DNA from 4 places in the Nocardioides sp. NPDC092400 genome. Region 1 is predicted to be linked to each of the others. Evidence: predicted binding sites of a transcription regulator. Region 1 holds the regulator's gene; each other region holds the start of a gene.

Evidence for each region. The regulator LexA, encoded in region 1, represses DNA repair genes until DNA is damaged. The targets are predictions, from matches to a motif close to TCGAACANNTGTTCGA.
Region 2: AB0N29_RS12275 (alpha-ketoglutarate-dependent dioxygenase AlkB) is a predicted target of LexA. The motif match lies at 2,423-2,438, and genes of this name have one in related genera.
Region 3: AB0N29_RS04290 (DUF6504 family protein) is a predicted target of LexA. The motif match lies at 1,546-1,561, and genes of this name have one in related genera.
Region 4: AB0N29_RS01125 (DUF222 domain-containing protein) is a predicted target of LexA. The motif match lies at 2,312-2,327, and genes of this name have one in related genera.

What each region holds. Positions count from the first base shown of each region.
Region 1 covers NZ_JBFBFJ010000002.1:858,272-862,474, reverse strand. The annotation lists gene AB0N29_RS11625 (hypothetical protein) at 66-413, shown strand; gene AB0N29_RS11620 (LysM peptidoglycan-binding domain-containing protein) at 719-1,075, opposite strand; gene AB0N29_RS11615 (SDR family oxidoreductase) at 1,287-2,066, opposite strand; gene lexA (transcriptional repressor LexA) at 2,209-2,931, shown strand; gene AB0N29_RS11605 (phosphatase PAP2 family protein) at 3,092-3,916, shown strand; gene AB0N29_RS11600 (MXAN_6640 family putative metalloprotease) at 3,993-4,203, shown strand, end outside.
Region 2 covers NZ_JBFBFJ010000003.1:108,581-112,783, forward strand. The annotation lists gene AB0N29_RS12265 (SRPBCC family protein) at 1-423, shown strand, start outside; gene AB0N29_RS12270 (MFS transporter) at 401-1,732, opposite strand; gene AB0N29_RS12275 (alpha-ketoglutarate-dependent dioxygenase AlkB) at 1,784-2,329, opposite strand; gene AB0N29_RS12280 (ABC transporter ATP-binding protein) at 2,543-3,292, shown strand; gene AB0N29_RS12285 (FtsX-like permease family protein) at 3,289-4,203, shown strand, end outside.
Region 3 covers NZ_JBFBFJ010000001.1:863,622-867,824, forward strand. The annotation lists gene AB0N29_RS04270 (DUF4126 domain-containing protein) at 1-24, opposite strand, end outside; gene AB0N29_RS04275 (ArsC/Spx/MgsR family protein) at 26-385, opposite strand; gene AB0N29_RS04280 (YbaK/EbsC family protein) at 394-867, opposite strand; gene AB0N29_RS04285 (hypothetical protein) at 956-1,405, shown strand; gene AB0N29_RS04290 (DUF6504 family protein) at 1,667-1,984, shown strand; gene AB0N29_RS04295 (SAV_6107 family HEPN domain-containing protein) at 1,992-2,441, shown strand; gene AB0N29_RS04300 (methyltransferase domain-containing protein) at 2,469-3,230, shown strand; gene dinB (DNA polymerase IV) at 3,267-4,203, shown strand, end outside.
Region 4 covers NZ_JBFBFJ010000001.1:226,553-230,755, reverse strand. The annotation lists gene AB0N29_RS01130 (ABC transporter permease subunit) at 1-457, shown strand, start outside; gene AB0N29_RS01125 (DUF222 domain-containing protein) at 986-2,149, opposite strand; gene add (adenosine deaminase) at 2,721-3,809, shown strand; gene AB0N29_RS01115 (2-oxoglutarate and iron-dependent oxygenase domain-containing protein) at 3,806-4,203, shown strand, end outside.

The sequences.
Region 1 (4,203 bases):
ACCGGGGGCCGACGACCTGCGGGTCGACTGCACCCGGCCGCCACCGATCAGCGATGATGTGCCACGTGGCGACGGGCAAGCGGGCGGGCGCACGGCGGGGCGACAAGCGCCGTGCCGGTTTCTCCCCGCGCCTGGCCCTCCTCGCCCTCGGCATCACCCTCCTGGTGGTCGCCTGGGGCTACCTGGTCTACGCCGCGATCGACTTCGGCGCGACCGCGCGTGGCGGCGAGTCCGGCGCGTGGGCCTTCCTCGCCCTGGCCTCGGTCGGTGCCGTCGCCTGCCTGTTCGTCGGACTGATGCTCGTCGCCCGACTGCTCCGCGAGCTCGGCATCACCTCTCCCCCGGCCTCCCGCGAGCCGCGGTCGGAGCAGCAGCAGCCCGCCGCTCCCGGCGGGCGGCGCGCCGCTCGCTGACCCGCTCGCCGAGCCGCTCCCGGACGGGTCGAGCCTGCTCGATCTTGTTGAGTGGGCGTCGTCGAGCGGTCCCGGCGGGCGACATTCCATCGGCCGGCCGCTGAACCTGTCGGTTGGCCGATGAAGTTTCAGCGGCCAACCGGGAGCTTCATCGGCTGGCCGCTGAAACTTCCGCGGCCGCGCCGGCGAGCGCGTCCGGAGACGCCGCAGGGGCGGGGCCGCGAACGGCCCCGCCCCTGTCTTCCCCGGATCGCCAGCCGGGGTCGAAGCGGCTGGCGACGTCTGTGTCGGTGCTGGCGAGTGCCTTACTGCACCGGGACGATGAGGCGCTGGCCCGCGGCGAGCACCGCGGAGTCGAGGGCGTTCAGCCGCTCGATGTGGGTCATCATCTCGCGCACCTCGCCGTCCTCGGCGAGGTCGGCGGCGATCCCCCACAGGGTCTGGCCGGTGCCGACCATCACCACGCGGGTCGGCTCGGGGGTGCCGGCCTCGTCGGTGGCCACCGAGCCTGCCGCGATGGCCAGGCCGAGGCCGAGCACGATCGCGAGCGCCAGGAGGAACACCACGAGCCGGCCCCGGCGGGTGAGCCGCACCTGGCCGGAGCGGCGGGTGCTGCCGGTCGTGCGCGGCAGGGCGGTGGGGGTGGCGGTGATGGTGCTCATGGGGACCTCCTGGGGAAGTGGCGGTCAGCCTCGGGTCGTGTCGATCTCGGTCTGAGCAGATGTCTAACCGCGGCCACCGACAGTGGCTGGCCCGGTTGACGATCGAGCAGACGTTCGATCGAACATGTGTACGACCGTAGAGCACGTGTTCGAACAGTTCAAGGACCTGGGCGAACAAATGTTCGAAGGAACCGACCTGCCTCCCCGGCGACTACCGCAGCCGGCGCCTGCCCTGGGCCGCGAAGACCGCGAGCGCCGGCCCGGACACCGAGGGGGCGAGCTGGCCGACGCGCATCGCGGCACCACGCCACCCGGGGAGGGTCCGCAGGACCCGGCGGGACCCGACCAGGTCGACGGCCGCCTGCGCGGTCTCCGCCACGCCCAGCATCCGGCCTCCCGAGGCGACGAGCTGCTTGCCCATCCCGTCCTCGCGCATCGCGGCGACCATGTCGGTGGCCACGCCGTCGGGGCACAGGGCGTGCACCCGCACACCCCGCGGCGCCTCGAGGGCGACCGAGGAGGCGAGCGAGACGACCGCGGCCTTGGTCGCGGCGTACAGGGAGAGGCCGGGGACGGGACCCAGGCCCGAGAGGGACGCGGTGAGGACCAGGTCGCCGCCGCGCGGGCCGAACGCGGCGAGCGCCGCGCGGGTGCTCCAGACGGCGCCGAGCAGGTTGACCTCGACGAGGCGGCGGACCTGCTCGTCGGTCAGGTCCGCGAGCTTCCCGTCGTCACCCACGCCGGCGTTGGCGAACCACGCCACGAGCGCGCCGTGCCGCGCGGCCGCCTCGGCAGCGGCGGTGTGCGAGGCGGCGTCGCGGACGTCCTGGCCGAGGCCCTCGGCGGCGCCGATCTCGGCCGCGGTGCGCGCCGCGCCCTCGGCGTCGATGTCGGTGACCACGACGCGGTGCCCGCGCGCGACCATGAGCTCGGCGATACCGCGGCCGATGCCGCGGGCCGCTCCGGTGACGACACAGCTGGTGGGTTCCATGCACGCATCCAAGCAGCGGCCCGGGCCGGGCGCCCACCGCGCGACACACCTTCGAACAGGTGTTTGAACACGGCCCGCGGAGGCTCTACCGTGCTGCCAGCAGCACCCCTCGTCCTCGCGCACCCCGGAAGGCACTCCACCCATGGCGAAGAACCCCGGTCCCAAGGTCTCCGAGCTGCCCGACGGCGCACCCGACGTGACCGGCCTGACCCCTCGTCAGACCCGGATCCTCGCCCACATCCGCGACAGCATCGAGGGCCGCGGCTACCCGCCGAGCATGCGCGAGATCGGCGACGCGGTGGGCCTGACCAGCTCCTCGAGCGTGGCTCACCAGCTCAAGGTCCTCGAGGAGAAGGGCTTCCTCAAGCGCGACCCGCACCGCCCGCGGGCGCTCGAGGTGTTCCTGCCCGAGGTGATGGCGGCACGGCGCGCGATGTCCAGCGGTGAGGAGGCCTCGGTCGACGAGACGGGCGTGGGCGACGTGCTGCCCGAGGCGCAGTACGTCCCGATGGTCGGCCGGATCGCGGCCGGCGGCCCGATCCTCGCCGAGGAGCGCGTCGAGGACGTCTTCCCGCTGCCCAAGCAGCTGGTCGGCGACGGCCAGCTGTTCCTGCTCGAGGTCGCCGGCGACTCGATGGTCGACGCCGCGATCTGCAACGGCGACTACGTCGTCATCCGGCAGCAGCCGACGGCGAACAACGGCGAGATCGTGGCCGCGATGATCGACGGCGAGGCGACGGTGAAGACCTTCCAGCGCAAGGACGGCCAGGTGTGGCTGCTGCCGCACAACGCGGCGTACGACCCCATCGACGGCACGCACGCGACCATCCTGGGCAAGGTCACCGCGGTCCTGCGGCGCGTCTGAGCGCACCGCCGGTCCCGGGCCCTACCGGACCGCGGCGGGGGCTGATCCGGGAGAAAAGGCCCGGTCGGGTGGCGCCTCACCCCCAAGAATGGGCAAACGGGGGGCGACTCGGGGGTAAGCCGGATGCTTCTCGGGGGTGGGATACGGCAATGTTGGAGCCGTGAGTCTCCCCAGCAGCACCACGAGGCACCCGCGCCTGCGGCGTGGCGTGGCCGAGCTGGCGCTCATCCTGACCCTCTACGTCGTCTACAGCGGGTCCCGGCTGTTCGCCGACGACGCCCTGGGCCCCGCGCTCACCCGGGCACGCGAGCTGCTCGACGTGGAGCGGCTCATCGGCCTGCACTGGGAGGCCTCCCTCAACCAGTTCTTCGTCGACACGCGGGTCCTCGGCCTGCTCTCCAGCTACTGGTACGCCACCGCCCACTACGTGGTCACCGCGATCGCGCTGGTGTGGCTCTACCGCCTCGGCGAGCGGCGCTACGTGCCGGCCCGGCGCGCACTGGTGGCGGCCACCCTGATCGGCCTGGCGCTCTACCTCCTGCTGCCGACCGCTCCCCCACGCTTCGTCGACGGGTACGTCGACGTCCTGTCCCTGCACGCGGCCGACGGCTGGTGGGGGTCCGAGGCATCGGCGCCCAAGGGCCTGGGCGGGCTGACGAACCAGCTCGCGGCCTTCCCCTCCCTGCACGCCGGCTGGGCGCTGTGGGTGGCGGTGGTCGTCCAGCAGCACGCCCGCCGCCACTGGGTCCGCGGCCTGGGTTGGGGCCACGCCCTCATCACCGCGGTCGTCATCGTCGGCACCGGCAACCACTGGGTCCTCGACGCTCTCGCCGGGTGGCTGGTGATCGGCCTGGGGTTCCTGGTCTCGGCACGGCTGGGCCGGCTCGTGGAGCGCCGGCGTGAGCGACCGGACCCCGCGCCGGCCGCCCCGGAGAAGATGGTCCCGACGGGTCATGCGGAGCAGCACGAGCCTGCGGTTGGCTGAGCGCTGACCTCGAGACCTCCGGGGAGCGCCCCGGTCGGTGACCCCCCGGCCACCGCCGAGCATCCCGGGAGAACCCATGCGTCGCGCACGTCCCCTGGCCGCCCTCGCCCTCGTCCTCGCGACCGGGCTGTCCACGCTCACGGGGGTCACCACCGCCACCGCCGAGGCCCCGGACGGGCGCCCGGACGCCGAGCGCGCGGGGGCGCAGGACTCCTCCGCCCTCCTCGCCCCGGGCACCGTCACCGCCGCGCGCAGCCTCGCCGCCGCGCGGTCCGCCCTGGCCGGGG
Region 2 (4,203 bases), on a different contig from region 1:
ATCACCGGCAAGCCCGCGCAGTTCGGCCGGGGCGTCATGCAGGACGTCTCCGACAAGCTGCTCGGCCAGTTCGTCGCGTGCCTCGAGCAGCGGCTGAGCGCCGACCCGGCACCTGCCGGGGACGCCGCCGAGACGCCGCCGACCCCCGCCGAGGTGTCCGCCGCCCAGGCCGTGGCGGCGCCGGGGGCCACGGACGGGGTCGCGGCCGACGAGGTGGCCCCGGTGGTCTCGGACGCCGGACCCGCTCCCGCGGCGCCTCGCCCGGCGCCCGCCGTGGGCCCGTCGGCCGGCGGCGGGACCGACGCGCTGGACATGGGCGCGGCGGTGCTCCCGGTGCTGCTGAGGTCCTACGGCAAGCAGGCCGGGGCCGGCCTGCTCGTCCTGGGGCTGCTGGTGCTGCTCAACCGTCGACGGCGCCGCTGACCCGCGCGGTGGGTGTCGGCTCCTCGACGGGGGCCGGCACCCGCACGCCGTTCACCCCCGGCGGCAGCTGCCGCTCGACGCGGGTGACGGCGAGCAGCGCGACGGCGACGCAGCCGACGACGAGCAGGCCGACGTACGCGTCGCCGAGCGAGTGCCCGATCAGGAAGCCCGACACCGGCGGTGCGATGACCTGCGCCCCCTGGAAGGCACCCGAGCTCAGGGCGTTGTAGCGGCCCCGCAGGTGGTCGGGCGCCAGGTCGTTGACCAGCGCCGGGATCGTCGGCTGCAGCAGCGTCTCGCCGAGCGCGAACACCGAGGCGCACGCCGCGACCAGGACCGTCGCGCCGACCGTGCCCGGCACCAGCCCGGAGCCGCCGAGCAGCAGCCAGGCGAACGCCCACAGGGCAGCCATCACCGCGATGACCCGGGTCCGCCGGCGGCCCTCGATCCGCTGCAGCACCACCAGCTGCAGCACCACGATGACCAGGGTGTTGGCGGCGAAGGCGATGCCCAGGCCCTGGGTGGAGACCTCGCCGACCGCCCGGGCGTACGCCGGCATGCCTGCGTTGAGCTGGGCGTAGCCGACGAACGAGGCGGAGAACCCGAGGACCATCAGCGACGCGACGGCCGGTCGGCGCAGCACCGCGAGGTACGACGCCGGCTCCTGGGCCACGGCCTCGTCGTGCTCGGGGCGGCCGGCGACGTGCCGCAGCGGCACGGCCAGCAGGAACAGCGCCGGCAGGTAGCTGGCGGCGTCGGCGAGGTAGATGCCCTCGAACGTCGCGGCGCGGTCGACGTCGACCACGACGCCACCGACGATGCCGCCGATCCCGATGCCCAGGTTGAGCAGGGTGAAGTTGACCCCGAAGTACCGCTGGCGCAGGTCGCGCGGGACGACCGCCGCGATCAGGCTCTGCGAGGCCGGCCACGAGACGCCGAAGGCGATGCCGGTCAGCGACAGCGCCACCGCCGCCGTGCCGATGCTGGTCGCGGTCGCCAGCAGCACGTTGCCGGCGACCAGCAGGACGAGCGTGCCCATGAGGATGCGGCGGGCGCCGAACCGGTCGATCGCGGACCCGGTGGGCCCGACCACCAGGAGCCCCACCAGCGGCGGCACCGCCAGCAGCAGGCCGACGTCGCTGAGCGCGATCCCGCGGACCTCGTTGAGGTAGACGACGTGGAACGGCAGCACGAGGCCGGTGCCGAGGAACTCCAGCACGACCACGGAGAGCAGCAGCTTCCCCTCGCGGGGCAGGTCGTGCCAGAAGGAGGACAGGGTGAGGCGGGGGGAGCGGTTCGAGCTGTTCATGAGGAGGCCGAGTCTTCCAGCGGGCCCCGCCGCCGGGCACGCCGGTTTGGGTCAGAAGACGTTGAGGGGCCGGAACTGCACGGAGATGCGCGGCCCGGCCGACGCCACCTTCGGCACCGCGTGCTCCCAGGTGCGCTGGCAGGACCCGCCCATCACCACCAGGTCGCCGTGGCCCATCTCGATCGACATCGAGTCCCCGCCACCGCGCGGCCGCAGCTGGAGCCGTCGCGGGTCGCCGACCGAGACGATCGCGACCATGGTGTCGCGCGTCGATCCGCGGCCGATCGTGTCGCCGTGCCAGGCCACGCTGTCCCGGCCGTCGCGGTAGTAGCAGCACCCGGCGGTGCGGAACGGCTCGCCCAGCTCGGGCAGGTAGTGCTCGCTGAGCGCCTCCCGGGCCTCGGCGAGGACGCGGTGGGGCAGCTCGTCGCCGACCAGGTAGGTGTGGAGCAGCCGCGGCACGTCGACCACGCGGTCGTACATCTGGCGCTTGTCGGCCCGCCAGGGCACGTCGGTGACGAGCGTGCCGAACACCTCGTCGGGCTCCGGCAGCCAGGCGCGGCAGACGTCGACCCAGGCGCCGCGCGTCAGCGGCATCCGCTCCGCCCGCGCCAACGACGCCAGCAGCGACCCCTGGTCAGGGGCCTCCGCGGCGAAGAGGGAGGTCTGGAAGTCCACGTCCCCAGGCTATCGAACGCGTGTTCGACGGGCAAGGGTCCAGACGCCCCGGGCCGGAGTGCCGGGAGCCCCGGGGGAGGCCCGGGTCCATCCCGGTGGCGCGGTGTCGGTGCGGTCGGCGATCGTGGGTGCATGACCTCGCCGGCAGCCAGCGTCCGCCACCTGACCAAGACCTACGGGACCGGCCCGGCACAGGTGCGCGCGCTGGACGACGTCTCGCTCGACCTGGCGGCCGGGGAGTTCACCGCGGTGATGGGACCCAGCGGGTCGGGGAAGTCCACGCTCATGCACTGCTGCGCCGGCCTCGACACCGCCGACGCCGGCCAGGTGCTCATCGGTGACCACGACCTGACGACGATGGGGGACAAGGCGCTGACCCGGCTGCGCCGCGACGAGATCGGCTTCGTCTTCCAGTCCTTCAACCTGGTGCCGACGCTCACCGCGGGGGAGAACATCGTGCTCCCGCTGTCGATCGCCGGCCGCCGCCCGGACCGCGAGTGGCACGACACGGTGGTGGCGACCGTCGGGCTCGGCGACCGGCTGCACCACAAGCCCAGCGAGCTCTCGGGCGGTCAGCAGCAGCGGGTGGCCGTGGCCCGGGCGCTGGTGAACCGGCCCCGGATCGTCTTCGCCGACGAGCCGACCGGCAACCTCGACTCGCGCTCGGGCGCCGAGGTGCTCGAGCTGCTGCGGCGCAGCGTCACCGGGGCCGGTGGCTTCGCCGGTGGGCAGACGGTCGTCATGGTGACCCACGACCCGGTCGCCGCGGCGTACACCGACCGGGTGGTCTTCCTCGCCGACGGCCGCGTGGTCGACGAGCTGCGGCACCCCGACCGCGAGCAGGTGCTCGAGGTCATGGCGCGGATGAGTGCGCCGGCATGATCCGCGCCGCGCTGAAGAGCCTGCTCGGGCGCAAGCTGCGCCTGCTGATGAGCACCTTCGCCATCGTCCTCGGCGTCGCCTTCGTGGCCGGCTCACTGGTCTTCTCCGACACCCTGGGGCGCAGCTTCACCGCGCTCTTCGCCTCCACCGTCGGGGACGTCGTGGTCCAGCCCGAGGGCGGTACGACGAGCCAGGGGGCGCCGTCCACGCAGACGCTGCCGGCCGCGCTCGTCGACGAGCTCGCCGAGGTCGAGGGAGCGGCCCGTGCCGACGGCAACGTCGAGGCGGTCGGCGTCTTCGTCGTCGACACCGACGGCAAGGTCGTCGGCGGTCTCGGCCCGCCCGCCCTCGGCGGCAACTGGAACGACGCGCCCGCCGGCCACGGCCTCACCGGGCTGACGATCCAGGAGGGTCGCGCGCCCGAGCGGTCCGGCGAGGTGGTCCTCGACGCACGGACCGCCGAGAGGGCCGGCTACGGCATCGGCGACGACGTGCCGTTCGTGACCTCGACCGACCGGCTCAACCTCGACGCGGAGCTGGTCGGCATCGCCGAGTTCGCCGAGGGTGGCTCGCTCAACGGCGCCACGCTCGCGCAGTTCGACACCGCGACCGCGCAGGAGCTCTTCCTCGAGGGTGCGGACGCCTACAACGACATCTGGGTGACCGCCGAGGACGGCGTCTCCCAGGAGGAGCTCGCCGAGCGCGTCCGCGAGGTGCTGCCCGCGGGCGTCGAGGCGGTCACCGGCGACGACGCCGCCGACGAGGCCGCCTCGGACCTGCTCGAGGCGGTCTCGTTCCTGACCACCTTCCTGCTGATCTTCGCCGGCATCGCGCTGGTCGTCGGCTCGTTCCTCATCGTCAACACCTTCTCGATCCTCGTCGCCCAGCGCAGCCGCGAGCTGGCGCTGCTG
Region 3 (4,203 bases), on a different contig from region 1:
GAACGCGAGCGCCAGCGACTCCACCTCAGCCCCGCTCGATCACACGACCCAGCGACCCGGGGTCGCGGCCCACGACGGTGGTGCCGTCCGAGGCGGTGAGGATCGGCCGCTGGATCGCGCGCGGGTGGGCGGCGAGCGCCCGGAGCCAGGCGTCACGGCTCGCGGGCTCGCGCGGCAGGTCGATCCCGGCCTCCCGGGTCTCCTTCGGCCGGGCGACGTCCCACGGCTCCAGCCCCAGCCGGTCCACCACCGCACGCAGCTCCTCGGGCGTCGGCGGGTCGTCGAGGTAGCGGCGCACGGTGTAGTCGGCGCCGGCCGCGTCCAGCTCGGCGACGGCGGTGCGGCACTTCGTGCACGCGGGGTTCAGCCAGATCTCGATGCCCATCGCGCTCCTCACTCCACGTCGATCTCGGTCGCGCCGGTCAGCGCCTGCAGCTCGTCGTACGTCGTCGAGAACACCGCGGCGGGGTGGCCCGCCGCCGCCCAGACCACGGGGTGCCGGCGCAGCCAGCGGTCCTGGTAGGTCGGCACCGGCGCGGGGTGGCCGATGGGGGAGACACCACCGATCACCTGGCCCGTGGCGGCGCGGACCAGCTCCGCGCTCGCGCGCCGCAGCCGCGGCACGCCGACGGTCGCGGCCACCTTGGCGGTGTCGACCCGGTGCGCCCCCGAGGTCAGCACGAGCACGGGCTCGCCCTCGGCCTCGAACACCAGGCTGTTGGCGATGGCACCGACCTCGCAGCCGAGCGCCTCGGCGGCCAGTGCCGCGGTGTGGACGGAGTCGGGCAGAATGACGACGTCGCCCGTGCCCCCGCGGCGTGCGTGCTCCTCGCGGAAGCGTGTGATCGAGGGGTGCTCGGTCGTCATGGCGCGACCCTAGGGCACCAGCACCGGTCCGCGCCCGGCCCGCACGGCCAGCCCGTCCGCACGCGCCCGTCCCGCCCGAGGAGCCCGCATGACAGCCCAGCCCACGTCGGTCCGTCGCGCGGTGCAGCTGCTCCTCGTGCTGCTCGGCCTGGCCGTCCTGGTGGCGGTGCTCACCGTCGTGCTGCGCGACGACCTCCTCGACTCCTGGTCCGCGGGCCACCCGGTCGACGCCGACATCGAGCAGCCCGCCTTCGTCCCGGTCGCGGTGGTGCTCCTCATCGTGTTCGTGGGTCTGGTCGCCACCCTGGTGCCGTTCCTGCGTGGCGGCGCCAACTGGGCCCGCCACTCCCTCGCGCTGGTCGTGCTGATGGCCGCGATCGCGACCCTGGCCGGGCTGCGCACCGAGCCGCCGCTGCCCTTCGTGCTCGCCGCGGTGGTCTCCATCGTGGTCGACGCGGCACTGCTGTACCTCCTCTGGAGCCCCGAGACCTCGCGCTTCGTGCGCGGGAGCCGCGCGCCCGCCGACACGCACGTCTGACCCGCCGCGCGGGAGCCCTCCCGGCAGCTCGCTCGAGCCCGGCCGCAGTCCGACCGGAGCCCGGCCGGAAGCCGGCGCGGTCCACGCCCCACCGGCGGGTCTTGACGACCTGTCGGTGCCGCGGTGTACCTTCGTCGTGTTCGAACATCTGTTCGAACGACCGGCGGGGGCGACCTCGACCCCCGTCCCCGCCGGGTCGCGACGTCCGGGGTCGTGGGGTCGACGGAGCCGGGCGCGAGCCCGAGGAGCGAGGCGAGAGTGGTGCGGTACGACGACCCCGTCGAGGTGCGGACCGGGGAGGGCGGGCTCGACGGCCCGCCGGGTGAGGCGCAGGCGGCGCGGGGTGGTCCCGCGCAGTTCCTGTGGCGCGGCCGGCTGTGGAAGGTGCGCGAGGTGCTGGAGCGGCGGAGCCAGGAGCTCCCGCGCCGCGAGCTGTGGCGGGTCGCCGCCGGCCGCGGACGGCTCGACCAGGCGGCCGGGGCGGACGACCTCGCCGGCGGCGGCGTCTTCGAGCTGGCCCACGACCTGCGAGCGGGCCGGTGGCAGCTCGTCGCCGCCGGCGCCCGTGCGGGGGAGTGAGGCTGTCGTGCCGTCCCCCCTGGAGCAGCCCAACCCCTACGCCCTGCCGGCGACCACCCACGCCTACCTGGCCCGGTCCGCGGAGTCGCTGAGCGAGGCGATCGCCGCGACCGAGGTCACCGAGCGCTACGCCCACGCCCACGTCGCCGCGCTCCGCGCAGCCGCCGCCCTGCTGGCGGCCCGCGCCCGGCCGGCGCCGGCCCGGCGGCGCCCCCAGAAGAACGCCTGGGTGCTGCTGACCGAGGTCGCTCCCGAGCTGGAGGAGTGGGCGCGGTTCTTCGCGGCCGGTGCCGCGAAGCGGGCGGCGGCCGAGGCCGGCTCGCGCCGCGCCGTGACCGAGCGGGAGGCCGACGACCTCGTGCGCGACTCCGACCGGTTCCTCGCCGTGGTCGAGCAGGCGCTCGGGCTGGTGCCGCACGCGCCGGTCCAGGTGCACGTCGTGCGCCGGGTGGGGTGAGCACCCGGTGGCCCTAGGCTGGGCGCCATGCCCGTCACCGAGCGTCCCGGCGACCGACCCAGCGAGCGGGACCGCCCCAGCGAGAGGCGCGGAGCCGCGCGCACGGCGGTCGTCTGGTCGGCGTTGCGCCCGGTGCTCGGCGGCGGCCCGCTCGACGTGCTGGACATCGGCGGCGGCACCGGCGGCTTCGCCGTCCGCGTCGCCGAGCAGGGCCACCGGGTCACGGTGGTCGACCCCAGTCCCGACGCCCTGGCCTCGCTCGGCCGACGTGCCCGCGAGCTCGGGGTGGAGGTGGCGGCCCAGCAGGGCGACCTCTCGACCCTGGTCGACGTCACCGGCGCCGACGCCGCCGACGTCGTGCTCTGCCACGGTGTCCTCGAGGTCGTCGAGGACCCCGCGGCCGCGCTGCGGAGCCTGCGTGCCGTGCTGCGGCCCGGGGGCACGCTCAGCCTGCTCGTCGCCCAGCGGCACGCCGCGGTCGTGGCGCGGGCGATGGCCGGCCACTTCCAGCAGGCCCTGGCCATGCTCGACGAGGGCGCGACGACCGGCGCCCCGGCCGGCCGGTCCGGGAGCCGGTTCACCCGCGACGAGGTCGGTGCCCTGCTCGAGGACGCCGGCTTCGAGGTGGCCTCGGTCCACGGCGTCCGCGTCTTCGCCGACCTCGTCCCCGGCTCGTTGCTGGACCTCGAGCCCGGCGCCGCCGGTGCGCTCGTCGACCTCGAGCAGGCCGTCGCGGCCCGCCCGGAGTACCTCCCGCTCGCCACGCAGCTGCACCTGCTCGCTCGCTGACGCCCGCCGGCCGGCGCCCGCGCGGGCCGGAGCGCGGTGAGCGGGACGGTGGGCGGACCCGCCGGCGGCGGCGCCGCCGGGGACGACCGGTCGTGGGACTGCCCGATCCTCCACGTCGACATGGACGCGTTCTTCGCCTCGGTGGCGCTCCGGGAGCGGCCCGACCTCCAGGACGTCCCGGCCGCGGTCGGTGGCGGCCACCGCGGCGTGGTCCTCTCGGCCAACTACGCCGCCCGCGCCTACGGCGTGCGCGGCGGGATGCCGGGGGTGCGTGCACGGCGCCTCTGCCCGCAACTGGTGTCGGTGCCCGGCGACCACGCGGCGTTCTCGTCGGTCTCCACGGCACTGCGCGAGATCTTCCGGCGGGTCACGCCGCTGGTGGAGATGGCCTCGCTCGACGAGGCGTTCCTCGACGTGCGCGGGTCGACGCGGCTGCTCGGCTCGCCGCGGACGATCGCGGAGCTGGTCCGGGCGACGGTGCAGGAGGAGCAGCGCATCACCTGCTCCGCCGGCGTCGCCCCGACGGTCTCGGTGGCCAAGCTGGCCAGCCGCCGGGCCAAGCCCGACGGTGTGGTCGTGGTGCCGCCGGAGGAGGTCGTCGACTTCCTGCACGGCCTCGACGTCGGTGAGCTCTACGGCGTGGGCGACAGCACCGCCCGCAAGCTCCGGCGGATCGGCCTCACCACGGTCCGCCAGCTCGCCCACGCACCCTTCGAGGAGATACGTGGCGCGGTCGGGACGGCGGCCGCTCGCCAGCTGCAGGTGCTCGCTTGGGGTCGCGACCGCTCGCAGCTCCACGAGCGGCGCGGCCCCCAGGAGCCGGACCGCTCGATGGGCGCCCAGCGGACGTTCGCCCGGGACCTGACCGCCCGTGCGGACGTCCTGCGCGAGGTGCTCGCCCTGGCGGAGAGGGTCACGCGGCGGCTGCGCGCCGGCGGAGTGGCCGGACGCACGGTGGTGCTCACCGTCCGCT
Region 4 (4,203 bases), on a different contig from region 1:
GATCGCGCTGGCACCGATCCTGATCCTGCTGGTCGGCCGCGGGTACGCCGTCGTCGCGATCATGAGCGCCGTCGTCGTGCTCTTCCCGGCGCTGGTGAACATCGTGCTCGGCCTGCGCTCGGTCACCCCTCAGATGCGCGACCTCGTGCTCGTCTACGGCGGCTCGCCGTCCACGGTGCTGCTGCGCGTCGGCTTCCCGTCCGCCCTGCCGGCGCTCTTCGCCTCCGTCCGCATCGCCGTGCCCGGCGCCCTCACCGGAGCGCTGCTGGCCGAGTGGCTCGCCACCGGCAAGGGCATCGGGTACGCCTTGGTCTCGGCCGCGAGCCGCTCGCAGAACGCCCGTGTCTGGGCACTCGTCGTCACCGTCACCGTCACCGCCCTGCTGCTCTACCTGCTCGCCCAGCTCGTCGAGGCAGCCGTCCTCAGCCGCTTCGGCCGCACCGCCACCTCCGCCTGAGTCGCTGGTCGTCGTCGAGACCCGCCCCTGCTGGTCGAGCAGCGAGCGCCGGCCTTCTGTTGGTCGAGCAGCGAGCGCCAGCGAGCGTCGTCGAGACCCGGTGAGGTGCGCAGTGCCTCGGGGTGCGCCCGCTGGTCGAGCAGCGAGCGCTAGCGAGCGTCGTCGAGACCCGGTGAGGTGCGCAGGGCCTGGGGGTGGTCGTCGGGCCGGCTTCCTGATGGTCGAGCAGCGAGCGCTAGCGAGCGTCGTCGAGACCCCGTGAGGTGCGCAGGGCGTCGGGGTGGTCGCCGGGCTGCGGCCGCTGGTCGAGCAGCGAGCCCTGGCGAGCGTCGTCGAGACCCGGTGAGGTGCGCAGGGCCTGGGGGTGGTCGTCGGGCCGCCGGGTCGGCTCGGCTCGAGGCTTCTTTCTCGAGTCGCGTGGTTGCGCGCCGCTGTGGTCGAGGTCCTGGGCGCGGCTGCTTGACGGCTCACGGTCGGCGGGGGTCGACCGCTGTGGTTGCGGTGGAGGAGGGAGCCGCTCGGGTCGGCCTAGGTCCTGCGGTGGAAGGCGACCTTCCCGCCGGGCAGGTGGGTGGTCTCGTAGGTCGGGTCGTGGATCCGGGCGTGGTGCCTGGGGCAGAGGTTGCGGGCGTTGGTCAGGTCGGTCGCGCCGCCTGCGGACCAGGGTTGGTCGTGGTGGGCGTGGCAGAGGTGGGCGGGCCAGTCGCAGCCGTCTGCGGTGCAGGTCGGCTGGGTGAGGTTCAAGCCTCTGCGTTGGGCGCCGGTGAAGAGGCGGGTGGTGCGGCCGAGGTCGAGCAGCTCTGACGTGCTGCCGAGGACGGCGGGGACCAAGCCCGCCTCACAAGCCAGTCTCCGTGCGGTGGCTGCGGAGATGGTGGCGCCGTCTTCGAGGACACCGGGTGCGAGACCACCCATGAGCGAGGCGATGTCCATCGTGACCACCACGGTGGCGTTGAGCCCGCCGAGCTTCGGGACCGAGGTGGTGGGGAGGCGTTCGAGGAGCTCGCAGAACGCGTCACCCATCCGCTCCGGCGACGGGCGCCGCTCGCCCGGCTCGGGCGCGCCTGCTTCCTGGGTGGCTGCCTGATGCTTCGGCGCGGCGAAGGCGAGGAGCGTCTTCTTCAGCATCGCGCCGTGCAGTTCGGGGATCTTGAACTTCCCGACCACCGACCCGCGCCCGTCGGGGCTCATGGTCAGCCACGCGGTCTCCCGGGCCAGGCGCTCCTCGGCCTCCAGGGCGCGGGCGTCGTGTGCCTCGCCGATCTCGGGTGCGACGACGGTGAGGACGTGCTTGGCCAGGACCCGCAACGCCTTGGGGTCACGGTGCCGCGCCTCGGCCAGCAGGTGCTGCTCCGCACGGAGCGGGATGGTCGGGTCGTCCAGGTCGGCGGGGAGCTTGTCGAGGCACTCGGTGATCACGCGAGCGTGGTCGACCGACACATCACCGTCGGCGAGAGCGCTGACCGTCGGGCTGTGGCGGTCGAGGGACTCGGCCAGCCGCATCCGGTGCTTCGCACAGGGCCTCGACTGGCGGGTCTCGACGGCCCACCAGGACGCGGTGTCGGTTGCGCCGACCCGTTCGCCGGCGTGACGACGGTCGGCTTCCGCGGCGAGGCGGAGCTCGAGCGCCTCGACGCGGGCGCGGAGGCGAGCAGCCTCGAGGAGTGTGGCGGTGACGTCGTCATCCGACATCGACCACAGGTGCGACTCGTGTGCTCGGTCGAGGCGGGTGTGGGACTTCGCGACGGCGCGTGACACCACGTGTGCGCTGTGTCGGGAGTCTTTGGCCATGGGTCCACTCAAGCACCGACCACCGACAGTCCCGGTGCTGTTTCCCCAGGTCAGACCACATCGTGGACCAGGAGTTCGGGGACTTTTCGCCGGCCGACGAGGTAGCCGAGGCCCTGCGCACCTCACCGGGTCTCGACGACGCCTCGCTGGCGCTCGGCTGCTCGACCAGCAGGGCGACCTGGCAGCCGGGAGACAGCCGCGACCACCCGCCGTACCCCCTCCCGTCGCTGCCCCCACCCCAACCACCTCTGGCCCGGCAGCCGGAGGCGCGCACGCGAGGCCCTGCGCATCTCACCGGGTCTCGACGACGCCTCGCTGGCGCTCGGCTGCTCGACCAGCAGCAGCCGCCCAGGCTCGCACCTCGCCGGGTCTCGACGACGCCTCGCTGGCGCTCGGCTGCTCGACCGGCGGAGGGCCTGGCTGTCGTCCAGGCGTGACAACCGCGTAACACCGGCGCCCTACGGTCAACGCCGTGAGCCTCGCGACCAGCGTCCACTCGACGCCCGTGCCGGCGGACCCGGCGATCGACGCGATGGTGGCGGCGCTGCCGAAGGTCAGCCTGCACTGCCACCTGATCGGCAGCGTCGCGCCGGAGACGGTGGCGGACCTGGCGCGCAAGCACGGCGTGCCCTTGGAACGGTCGGCCGAGGAGCTCTACGACCACCACAGCTACGAGGACCTCGGGGAGTTCCTGCGGGTGCTCGACGTGGTGGGGTCGCTGATCCGCGACGCGGACGACTTCCACCGGGTGACCTACGAGTCGCTGACGGCCGGTGGGGCCGCCCACGGCGTGCTGTACCGCGAGATCCACCTCAGCCCGCCGGGCCACCCCGGCGTGCCGTACCCGACGATCCTCGACGGCGTCCTCGCCGGCGCCCGCGACGCCGCGACGGACACGGGGATCCGTGCGAACCTCGTCGTCGGCATCTGCCGCGAGCGCAGCGGCGGCGCGGCGGTGGAGCTGGTCGAGCAGGTCGTCGCCCACCGGGTCGACGAGGTGCTCGGGATCGGGCTGGACTACGCCGAGGTCAACGGTCCCCCGGGCCGGTTCGTCGAGGCCTACCGGCTCGCCGAGCGCCACGGCCTCCGGCGTACGGCGCACTCGGAGTCCGGCCCGCCGCACCACGTCGAGGTGCTGCTCGACGAGCTGGGCTGCAGCCGCATCGACCACGGCTACCACGTCGTCGACGACCCGGCGATCACGCGCCGCTGCGTCGAGGAGCGGGTGCCGTTCACGTGCACCCCGGTCAGCAGCGACATCGGCCGCTACTCCGGCAGCGGTGACGGCACGCACCGGAGGATCGCCGAGATGGTCGACGCCGGCCTGCTGGTGACGATCGACTCCGACGACCCGCCGATGTTCGGCACCGACCCCACGCACGACTACCGGGTGCTCGCCCACGCGCTGGGCCACCGCCGCGACCAGCTCGCGACCTTCACCCGCAACGCCGTCGAGGCCTGCTGGCTCGACGACACCGACAAGGCCGCCCTCCTCTCCATCGTGGAGGAGCGGGTGGCCGCCACCCCCGACGCACCGACCACCTCGGAGGCACCCTCGTGACCGACTTCCACGTCCCCACCGTCGACATCAGCGCGTACGTCGGTCACGGCACCGCCGCGGAGCGCGCGGCGGCCGCGGCCGCCTTCGACGAGGCGGCCCGCACCGTCGGGTTCGTCCAGGTCGTCGGGCACGGGGTGCCGACGTCGGTCACCGACGCGTTCGCCGAGGCCCTCGACGAGTTCTTCTTCCTCCCGCTGGAGGTCAAGAAGCAGTACCGCACCCCGCCAGAGGTCAACCGCGGCTACGCACCGCCGAAGACCGAGTCCCTCAGCCTGAGCCTGGGGCTGGCGCCCTCGAACCGGATGCACGACTTCTTCGAGGCCTTCAACGTCGGCGCCGCGGTCTCCGACCACCCCGGGCTCGACCTGCCCGAGGCGGACTACCCCGAGAACAC